Linked DNA regions of Actinopolymorpha cephalotaxi. Each later gene encodes a partner of the first gene's protein in a complex. Links are inferred from orthologs where the notes say so. Each region holds a gene or a part of one and is shown on either strand. Other genes may lie near its edges.

The links. Proteins that work in one complex are often made in the same cells at the same time.
Region 2: the proteins of uvrA (region 1) and mfd are in contact, whole or in part, in a crystal structure (PDB 4DFC), measured with the Escherichia coli proteins. The link is inferred for Actinopolymorpha cephalotaxi from one-to-one orthologs.

What each region holds. Positions count from the first base shown.
Region 1 is NZ_JACBZA010000001.1:2,180,239-2,184,292, reverse strand. What follows is about bases 310-4,054. They hold uvrA (excinuclease ABC subunit UvrA), read right to left. Parts: upstream 3,684-4,054; coding sequence 510-3,683; downstream 310-509. Other genes in these bases: FHR37_RS09700 (nitroreductase family protein), read right to left, coding at 310-432. In the rest of the region: more of FHR37_RS09700, read right to left, coding at 1-309. UniProt on the Escherichia coli protein: The UvrABC repair system catalyzes the recognition and processing of DNA lesions. UvrA is an ATPase and a DNA-binding protein. A damage recognition complex composed of 2 UvrA and 2 UvrB subunits scans DNA for abnormalities.
Region 2 is NZ_JACBZA010000001.1:498,174-502,650, forward strand. Bases 149-4,316 are described here. They hold mfd (transcription-repair coupling factor), read left to right. Parts: upstream 149-471; coding sequence 472-4,116; downstream 4,117-4,316. Other genes in these bases: FHR37_RS02220 (sulfotransferase family protein), read left to right, coding at 149-302; FHR37_RS32295 (hypothetical protein), read left to right, coding at 4,312-4,316. Outside these bases: more of FHR37_RS02220, read left to right, coding at 1-148; more of FHR37_RS32295, read left to right, coding at 4,317-4,477. UniProt on the Escherichia coli protein: Couples transcription and DNA repair by recognizing RNA polymerase (RNAP) stalled at DNA lesions. Mediates ATP-dependent release of RNAP and its truncated transcript from the DNA, and recruitment of nucleotide excision repair machinery to the damaged site.

The DNA.
Region 1 (4,054 bases):
CAGCTGGAAGCTCCAGACGGCAGGGTGGATCGAGCCGAAGAAGCCGGCCGCGTGCCGGACGTCGGTGATACGCCCCTCGATGCACGGGATGACCAGCGCCGGCACCCGGTCGATGACCTCCATGAGGTAGCGGGCCGAGTCCTGCACACGGTCCTGCTGCGCCCCACGCGATTCCGCCTGGCGGGCGGCGCGCATGTTGGCGGCGCCGCCGGAGCGGTACAGCTCACCGAGCCGGGCCCGCTTGTCCGGGTCCGTCACGATCACCCAGCGCCAGCCCTGCTGGTTGCTTCCGGTCGGCGCCTGGACGGCGAGCCGGATGCAGTCCAGCAGCACCTCCCGCGGCACCGGGCGGTCGAGGTCGAGTCGCTTGCGGACCGCCCGGGTGGTGGTGAGCAGGAGGTCGGTGGCCTGGGTGTCGATGGGCGAAGACATGCGTTCGACCCTACCGACCGCCACGACCGGCAAGCCGATCACCGGCCGGCGCCGAGGAGCGCCCGGCCGGACGCCACTCAGGCCCTCCTCGTCCTCGCCGCCTTCTTGGCCGTCGTCGCCTTCTTCGCGGTTGCCGTCTTCCGGGCACCCGCAGCGGACTTGGCGGCGGGAGCCGCCTTCTTCGCCGGGGCCTTGCGGGTGCCGGTCGCCTTGGCGCCGACCGCCTTGGTGGCGGCTGCCTTACCGGTGGCTGCCTTACCGGCGGTCGCCTTGGCCGGAGCCGGCCTGCCGGCAGCCGACGTGCCGGAAGCCGACCTGCCGGCGGTCGATGTGGTGGTGCCCCGGGAGGCGCCGGTGGACCGGCTGGCCGCGGACGCGACCCGCACGGATCCCCTGCCCGAGTCGACCGACGAGGCGGGCAGCACATGCCGCAGGAACTGCCCGGTGTAGCTGGTCTCGTCGGCGGCGATCTCCTCCGGGGTGCCCTCGGCGAGCACCTCACCGCCGCGGTTGCCGCCTTCGGGACCGAGGTCGATCAGCCAGTCGGCGGTCTTGATCACGTCGAGGTTGTGCTCGATCACGATCACGGTGTTGCCCTGGTCGACCAGCCGGCCGAGCACGCCGAGCAGCTTGCGGATGTCCTCGAAGTGCAGTCCGGTGGTCGGTTCGTCCAGGACGTACAGCGTGCGTCCGGTCGACCGCTTCTGCAGCTCCGACGCGAGCTTGACCCGCTGCGCCTCCCCGCCGGACAGGGTGGGTGCCGACTGCCCCATCCGGACGTACCCCAGGCCGACGTCGACCAGCGTGCGCAGGTGCCGGGAGATCGCCGGAATGGCCTCGAAGAAGTCCAGCGCCTCCTCGATCGGCATGTCCAGGACCTCGGAGATCGTCTTGCTCTTGTAGTGGACCTCCAGGGTGTCCCGGTTGTACCGGGCTCCGTGACACACCTCGCAGGGGACGTAGACGTCCGGCAGGAAGTTCATCTCGATCTTGATCGTCCCGTCGCCGGAGCACGCCTCGCAGCGCCCGCCCTTGACGTTGAACGAGAACCGGCCCGGGAGGTAGCCGCGGATCTTCGCCTCCGGCGTCTCCGCGAACAGTCGCCGGATGTGGTCGAACACGCCGGTGTAGGTGGCCGGGTTGGACCGCGGCGTGCGGCCGATCGGCGACTGGTCGACGTGGATCACCTTGTCGATGTTGTCGGTGCCGGTGATCTTCTGGTGCCGGCCGGGCACCTCCCGCGCGCCGTAGATCTGCTTGGCGAGCGAGGTGTAGAGGATGTCGTTGACCAGGGTCGACTTCCCCGAGCCGGAGACGCCGGTGACCGCGATGAACGTGCCCAGCGGGAACGACACCGTGACGTCGCGGAGGTTGTGCTCCCACGCCTTGTGCACGGTGATCTGCCGCTTCGGGTCGATCGGGCGGCGCAGGTCGGGGACGGGGATCGAGCGCCGGCCGGAGAGGTACTGCCCGGTCATCGAGTCGGGGTGGTCGTACAGCTCCTGGACCGAGCCGGTGTGCACCACCTGGCCGCCGTGCTCGCCGGCGCCCGGGCCGATGTCGACCACCCAGTCGGCGGTGCGGATGGTGTCCTCGTCGTGCTCCACCACGATCAGGGTGTTGCCGATGTCGCGGAGCCGGATCAGGGTCTCGATCAGCCGGTGGTTGTCGCGCTGGTGCAGGCCGATCGACGGCTCGTCCAGCACGTACAGAACGCCGACCAGCCCGGACCCGATCTGGGTGGCCAGCCGGATGCGCTGCGCCTCACCGCCGGACAGCGAGCCGGAGGGCCGGTCGAGGGAGAGGTAGTCCAGGCCGACGTCGAGCAGGAACCGCAGCCGCTCGCCGATCTCCTTGAGCACCCGCTCGGCGATCTGCTTCTCGCGCGGGCTGAGCTCCAGGCCGCGCAGGAACTCGGCGATGTCGCCGATCGGCAGCGACGACGCGTCGGCGATGGACCGGTCCCCGATCGTCACCGCGAGCGAGATCGGCTTCAGCCGCGAACCCTGGCAGCTCGGGCAGGCCACCTCGCGCATGTAGCCCTCGAACCGCTCCCTGCTGGAGTCGGACTCCGCCTCCGCGTGCCGGCGGGAGACGTAGGAGATCACGCCCTCGTAGGTGGTGTAGTAGGAACGCTCGCGGCCGTAGCGGTTGCGGTAACTGACGTGCACCTGGTCGGCGTAGCCGTGCAGCAGTGCCTTGCGGACCTTCGCCGGCAGGCGTTCGTACGGTGTGTCGGTGCGGAACCCGATGGTGGTGGCCAGCGCCTCGATCAGCCGCCCGAAGTAGTCGGTGACGTGCGCGCCCGCCCACGGCGCCAGCGCGCCCTCGTCCAGGCTCTTCGTCGGGTCGGGCACCACGAGGTCGGGGTCGACCTCCATCCGGGTGCCCAGGCCGGTGCAGTCCGGGCAGGCGCCGTAGGGAGAGTTGAACGAGAACGACCGGGGCTCGAGCTCCTCGAAGGACAGGTCGTCGTCGGGACAGTACAGGTGCTCCGACCACACCCGCTCGCGATGAGGGTCGTTCTCGGGAAGGTCCACGAAGTCGAGGGTGACCAGTCCGCCACCGAGGTGCAGCGCGGTCTCGATCGAGTCGTTCAGCCGCCGCTTCGACGAGCCCTTCAGCCCGAGCCGGTCGACCACCACCTCGATCGTGTGCTTGCGCTGCTTGTCGAGCTTGGGCACCTCGCCGAGCGGGTGGACCTCGCCGTCGACCCGGACCCGGGAGTAGCCCTGGGTGATGAGCTGGCGGAACAGGTCGGCGTATTCGCCCTTGCGGCCGCGCACCAGCGGTGCAAGCACCTGGAAGCGGGTCCCCTCGTCGAACTCCAGAATCCGGTCGACGATCTGCTGCGGTGTCTGCCGGGCGATGGGACGCCCGCACACCGGGCAGTGCGGGTGGCCGATCCGGGCGTAGAGCAGCCGGAGGTAGTCGTAGACCTCGGTGATCGTGCCGACCGTGGACCTGGGGTTGCGTGAGGTGGACTTCTGGTCGATGGAGACCGCGGGCGACAGGCCCTCGATGAAGTCGACGTCGGGCTTGTCCATCTGGCCGAGGAACTGCCGGGCGTAGGCCGACAGCGACTCGACGTAGCGGCGCTGGCCCTCGGCGAAGATCGTGTCGAACGCGAGGCTCGACTTGCCCGACCCGGACAGGCCGGTGAAGACGATGAGGGCGTCACGCGGCAACTCCAGGGACACGTCCTTGAGGTTGTGCTCGCGGGCACCGCGGATGATCAGCTGGTCGGACACGTGGTGGTTCCGTCCTCGGCAGCGGGGCTGGTGGGCTGTGGTGGTTCTGGCATCGGTCTGTGGTCCGGCGTGGTCCGGCATCTGGCGTGGTCTGGCCTTGGCGTAGCGCGTGCCGGTGATCGAACGAGCAGGTCAGCGGCCTGGTGGAGCCACCTGCCGAACGGTCCCGGAGCGGGTTTTGTCAGGGCTTGGCCATGCTAGCCCCGACCACCGACAAGCCTTCCGAGAAGCCCTCTCGACCGCCTCGTTCCGTCACACCCGCTCACCCCGAGTCTTCCTCGCCTGGCCATGTGCGGCCACACGGGGCCGGTATCCCCCTGCGGGTTGGACTTGCCCCCGGCGCACCCCGAAAGAATGGTCGGGACCGCACA
Region 2 (4,477 bases), 1.7 Mb from region 1 along the record:
AACTGCGGCGGCTGTACGACGTCTTCGACCCCGAGCAGGTGCACGTGGTCTCCAGCGAGGACTTCTCCACCCGGCCCGAACCCGTCTTCGCCGGCATCCTCGACTTCCTCGGCCTGCCCGGCTGGCGGCCGGCATCCTTCGAGCGGTACAACGCCCGGCCCGGCAAGCCGATGCCCGAGCCGCTCCGCCGCCGCCTGGACGACCACTTCGCGCCGTACGACGAGGAGCTCGCGCAGCTGCTCGGTCAGCCGCCGGTGTGGCGGCGCCCGGCGGTGGCGGCGCCGGGCGACCCCGCCCGCTGACGTTCGCGCGACGAAGCGCCAGGGAGACGGAGCACCGGGGTGACTGTCGGCGGGCCGCGCTAGCCTGGACGGGCAACCCCGGTTCGCCACGCGAATCGGGGCGTTCGTGGTGTTTCGGCCCCACCCGCGAGGGTGTCGCCGCCCACCTCCTCCGCACGCGAAGGAACCCATGAGCCTCACCGGACTCGTCGAGCTCGTCGTCGCCGATCCCGCGCTGGCCGCCGCCGTGGAGACCGCACGGGCGGGCGCCGGCGCCCCGCTGGATCTGACCGCACCCAAGGCGCTGCAGCCGTTCGCGATCGCCGCGCTGGCCGCCGCCCCCGACCACGGCGGTGCCGGCCGCACCGTCCTCGCCGTCACCGCCACCGGCCGGGAGGCCGAGGACCTCACCGAGACGCTGCAGAGCCTGCTCGGCGCCGAGTGGGCGGCCGCCTACTACCCCGCGTGGGAGACGTTGCCGCACGAGCGGCTGTCCCCGCGGTCGGACACCGTGGGCCGCCGGCTGGCCGTGCTGCGCCGGCTGGTGCACCCGACGGAGGAGACGCCGGCGCCGAAGGTCGTGGTGGCGCCCGTACGCAGCGTGCTCCAGCCACAGGTGAAGGGCCTCGCCGACCTGGAGCCGGTCTGGCTGCACGTCGGCGACGAGATCGACCTCGACGACCTGGTGCGCCGGCTGGCGGCCGCCGCCTACACCCGGGTCGACCTGGTGGAGCGGCGCGGCGAGTTCGCGGTGCGCGGCGGCATCGTGGACGTCTTCCCGCCGACCGAGGAACACCCGCTGCGGGTGGAGTTCTTCGGCGACGAGGTGGAGGAGATCCGGTCGTTCAAGGTCGCCGACCAGCGGTCGCTGGACAGCACCGAGCAGCAGCGCCTGTACGCACCGCCGTGCCGTGAGCTGCTCCTCACCGACCAGGTACGCGAGCGGGCGGCCAAGCTCGCCGCTGCCCACCCGGAGCTGGCCGAGCTGTTCGAGAAGCTCGCGAACGGCCACGCGGTGGAGGGGATGGAGTCGCTGGCCCCGGTCCTGGTCGACGACATGGAGCTGCTGGTCGACCTGATGCCCGAGCGCACCCACGTCGTGGTGGCCGAGCCGGAGCGGGTCCGCAGCCGGGCGCACGACCTGGTGGCGACCAGCCAGGAGTTCCTGGAGGCCAGCTGGGCGGCCGCCGCGGGGGGTGGCGAGGCGCCGATCGACCTCGGCCCGGCGGCCTACCGCACGCTGGCCGACGTACGCCGGCACGCCCTGGACACCGAGCTGGCCTGGTGGAGCCTTTCGCCCTTCACCCTGGAGCCCGAGGACGCCCCGCCGACCGCCCCGCTGCGCACGGAGATGGGCGAGATCGTCGCGCTGGACGTCGACGTCGACACCGGCGCGGTGGAGTCGCACGCGATCGCAGCGCGGGCGGTCGACACCTACCAGGGCGACACCGAACGCGCGCTCACCGACGTACGCGACTGGATCGCGCGCGGCTGGCGGATCGTGTTCGTCACCGAGGGCCACGGGCCGGCCAACCGGATGGTGGAGGTGCTGCGCGGCAACGACCTGCCCGCCCGCCTGGACGAACACCTCGACCACGCGCCCGAGCCGTCGGTCGTCCATGTCACCTGCGGCCGGATCGACCACGGGTTCGTGGCGTCCACCGCGCAGGCCGTCGTCCTCACCGAGGGCGACCTGGCGGGCCGGTCCGGTGCGTCCACCAAGGACATGCGGCGGATGCCCGCGAGGCGCCGGCGCACCATCGACCCGCTGGAGCTCACCCCGGGCGACCACGTGGTGCACGAGCAGCACGGCGTGGGCCGCTACGTCGAGATGGCGCAGCGCACGGTCGGCACCGGTCAGCACCGCACCACGCGGGAGTACCTCGTCGTCGAGTACGCCCCCTCCAAGCGGGGCCAGCCCGGCGACCGGCTGTTCGTACCCACCGACCAGCTCGACCAGGTGACCCGCTACGTCGGCGGCGAGCAGCCGAGCCTGGACCGGATGGGCGGTTCGGACTGGGCCAAGCGCAAGGGCCGGGCGCGCAAGGCCGTGAAGCAGATCGCCGGCGAGCTGATCAAGCTGTACGCCGCGCGCCAGGCGACCCAGGGGCACGCCTTCGGCGCCGACACCCCGTGGCAGCGCGAGCTCGAGGACGCCTTCCCCTACGTCGAGACACCGGACCAGCTGGCCACCATCGAGGACGTCAAGCTGGACATGGAGAAGACCGTCCCGATGGACCGGCTGGTCTGCGGCGACGTCGGCTACGGCAAGACCGAGATCGCGGTGCGGGCGGCGTTCAAGGCGGTGCAGGACGGCAAGCAGGTCGGTGTCCTCGTCCCCACGACGCTGCTCGTCCAGCAGCACTACTCCACCTTCGCCGAGCGGTTCGCGCCGTTCCCGGTGACGGTGCGGGCACTGTCGCGCTTCCAGACCGACAAGGAGGCCGAGGAGGTGCTCCGGGGCCTGACCACCGGTGAGATCGACGTGGTCATCGGCACCCACCGGCTGCTCGGCCAGGAGGTGTCGTTCAAGGACGTCGGGCTGATCGTGGTCGACGAGGAGCAGCGCTTCGGCGTCGAGCACAAGGAGAAGCTGAAGGCGCTGCGGGCCAGCGTCGACGTGCTCACCATGTCGGCGACGCCGATCCCGCGCACGCTGGAGATGGCGATCACCGGCATCCGGGAGATGTCCACGATCATGACGCCGCCGGAGGAACGGCACCCGGTGCTGACGTTCGTGGGCGGGTACGACGAACGCCAGGTGGTGGCCGCCATCCGCCGCGAGCTGCTGCGCGAGGGCCAGGTGTTCTTCGTACACAACCGGGTCAACACGATCGAGAAGGCGGCGGCCCGGATCCGGCAGCTGGTGCCGGAGGCGCGGGTCAGCGTCGGGCACGGCCAGATGGGCGAGCACCAGCTGGAGGAGGTCATCTCCGACTTCTGGGAGAAGCGCGCCGACGTGCTGGTGTGCACCACGATCGTCGAGGCGGGCCTGGACATCTCCAACGCCAACACACTGATCGTCGAGCGCGCCGACCTGTTCGGGCTGTCCCAGCTGCACCAGCTGCGCGGGCGGGTCGGCCGCGGCCGGGAGCGGGCGTACGCCTACTTCCTCTATCCCGCCGAGCGGCCGCTCACCGAGACCGCCCACGACCGGCTGGCCACCCTCGCCCAGAACACCGAGCTCGGCGCCGGCATGGCGGTGGCCATGAAGGACCTGGAGATCCGGGGCGCGGGCAACATGCTGGGCGGTGAGCAGTCCGGGCACATCGCCGACGTCGGGTTCGACCTCTACGTCCGGCTGGTGGGCGAGGCGGTCGCGGAATACCGCGGCGACAGCCCCGAGGAGGAGAACGACGTCAAGGTCGAGCTGCCGATCGACGCGCACCTGCCGCACGACTACGTCGACAGCCAGCGACTGCGGCTGGAGATGTACCAACGGCTTGCCGCCGTCCGCGACGAGGCGGAGGTGGACCAGGTGGGGGAGGAGCTCGCCGACCGGTACGGCACCCTGCCCGAGCCGGTGGTCAACCTGCTGGAGGTCGCGCGGTTCCGGCTGCACGCCAAGCGGGCCGGGCTGACCGACGTGACCCTGCAGGGAAACCAGGTGAGGTTCGCGCCGGCCGACCTGCGGGAGAGCCAGGAGCTGCGGCTGATGCGGCTGTACCCCCGCACGATCGTCAAGCGGCCGGCGCGCACCATCCTGGTTCCCCGTCCGGCCACCGCCCCGATCGGTGGGCAGCCGCTGCGGGACGTCGAGCTGCTGAAGTGGGCGCACGACCTGATCGACGCGGTTCTGCTGGACGCGCCGGTGGGCGCGTCCTCGGGCGGCTGACAGCGGGTCGGCTGTCCGGCCTCGTTAGCCCGGCCGGCCCGGCGCGCGGCTGTCCGGCTGTCCGGCTGGTCCGGTTGTGACGCACTGTGCCCGGAAGGCGGCATTGCGGCAATCAGTTATGGTTGCGGCGGCTTTGGACCCGTGGCCGTGGGGAGGACGGCACCGGGGTGTTCGTACCTTCCAGGAGTAGTGCCGATGCCCGACGACCATCAGTCCGCCTCGCGGGCCCACGACGACCACGCGGCGCCCGACCCGGGCGAGCTCGCCTCGGTGGAGCGCTCCGACCAGTGGCAGCCCGGCCGGCACCGTCGGCCCCGGCCGACCCTGGTGGTCGCCTCGGTCCTCTCCAGCGTCGTCGCCG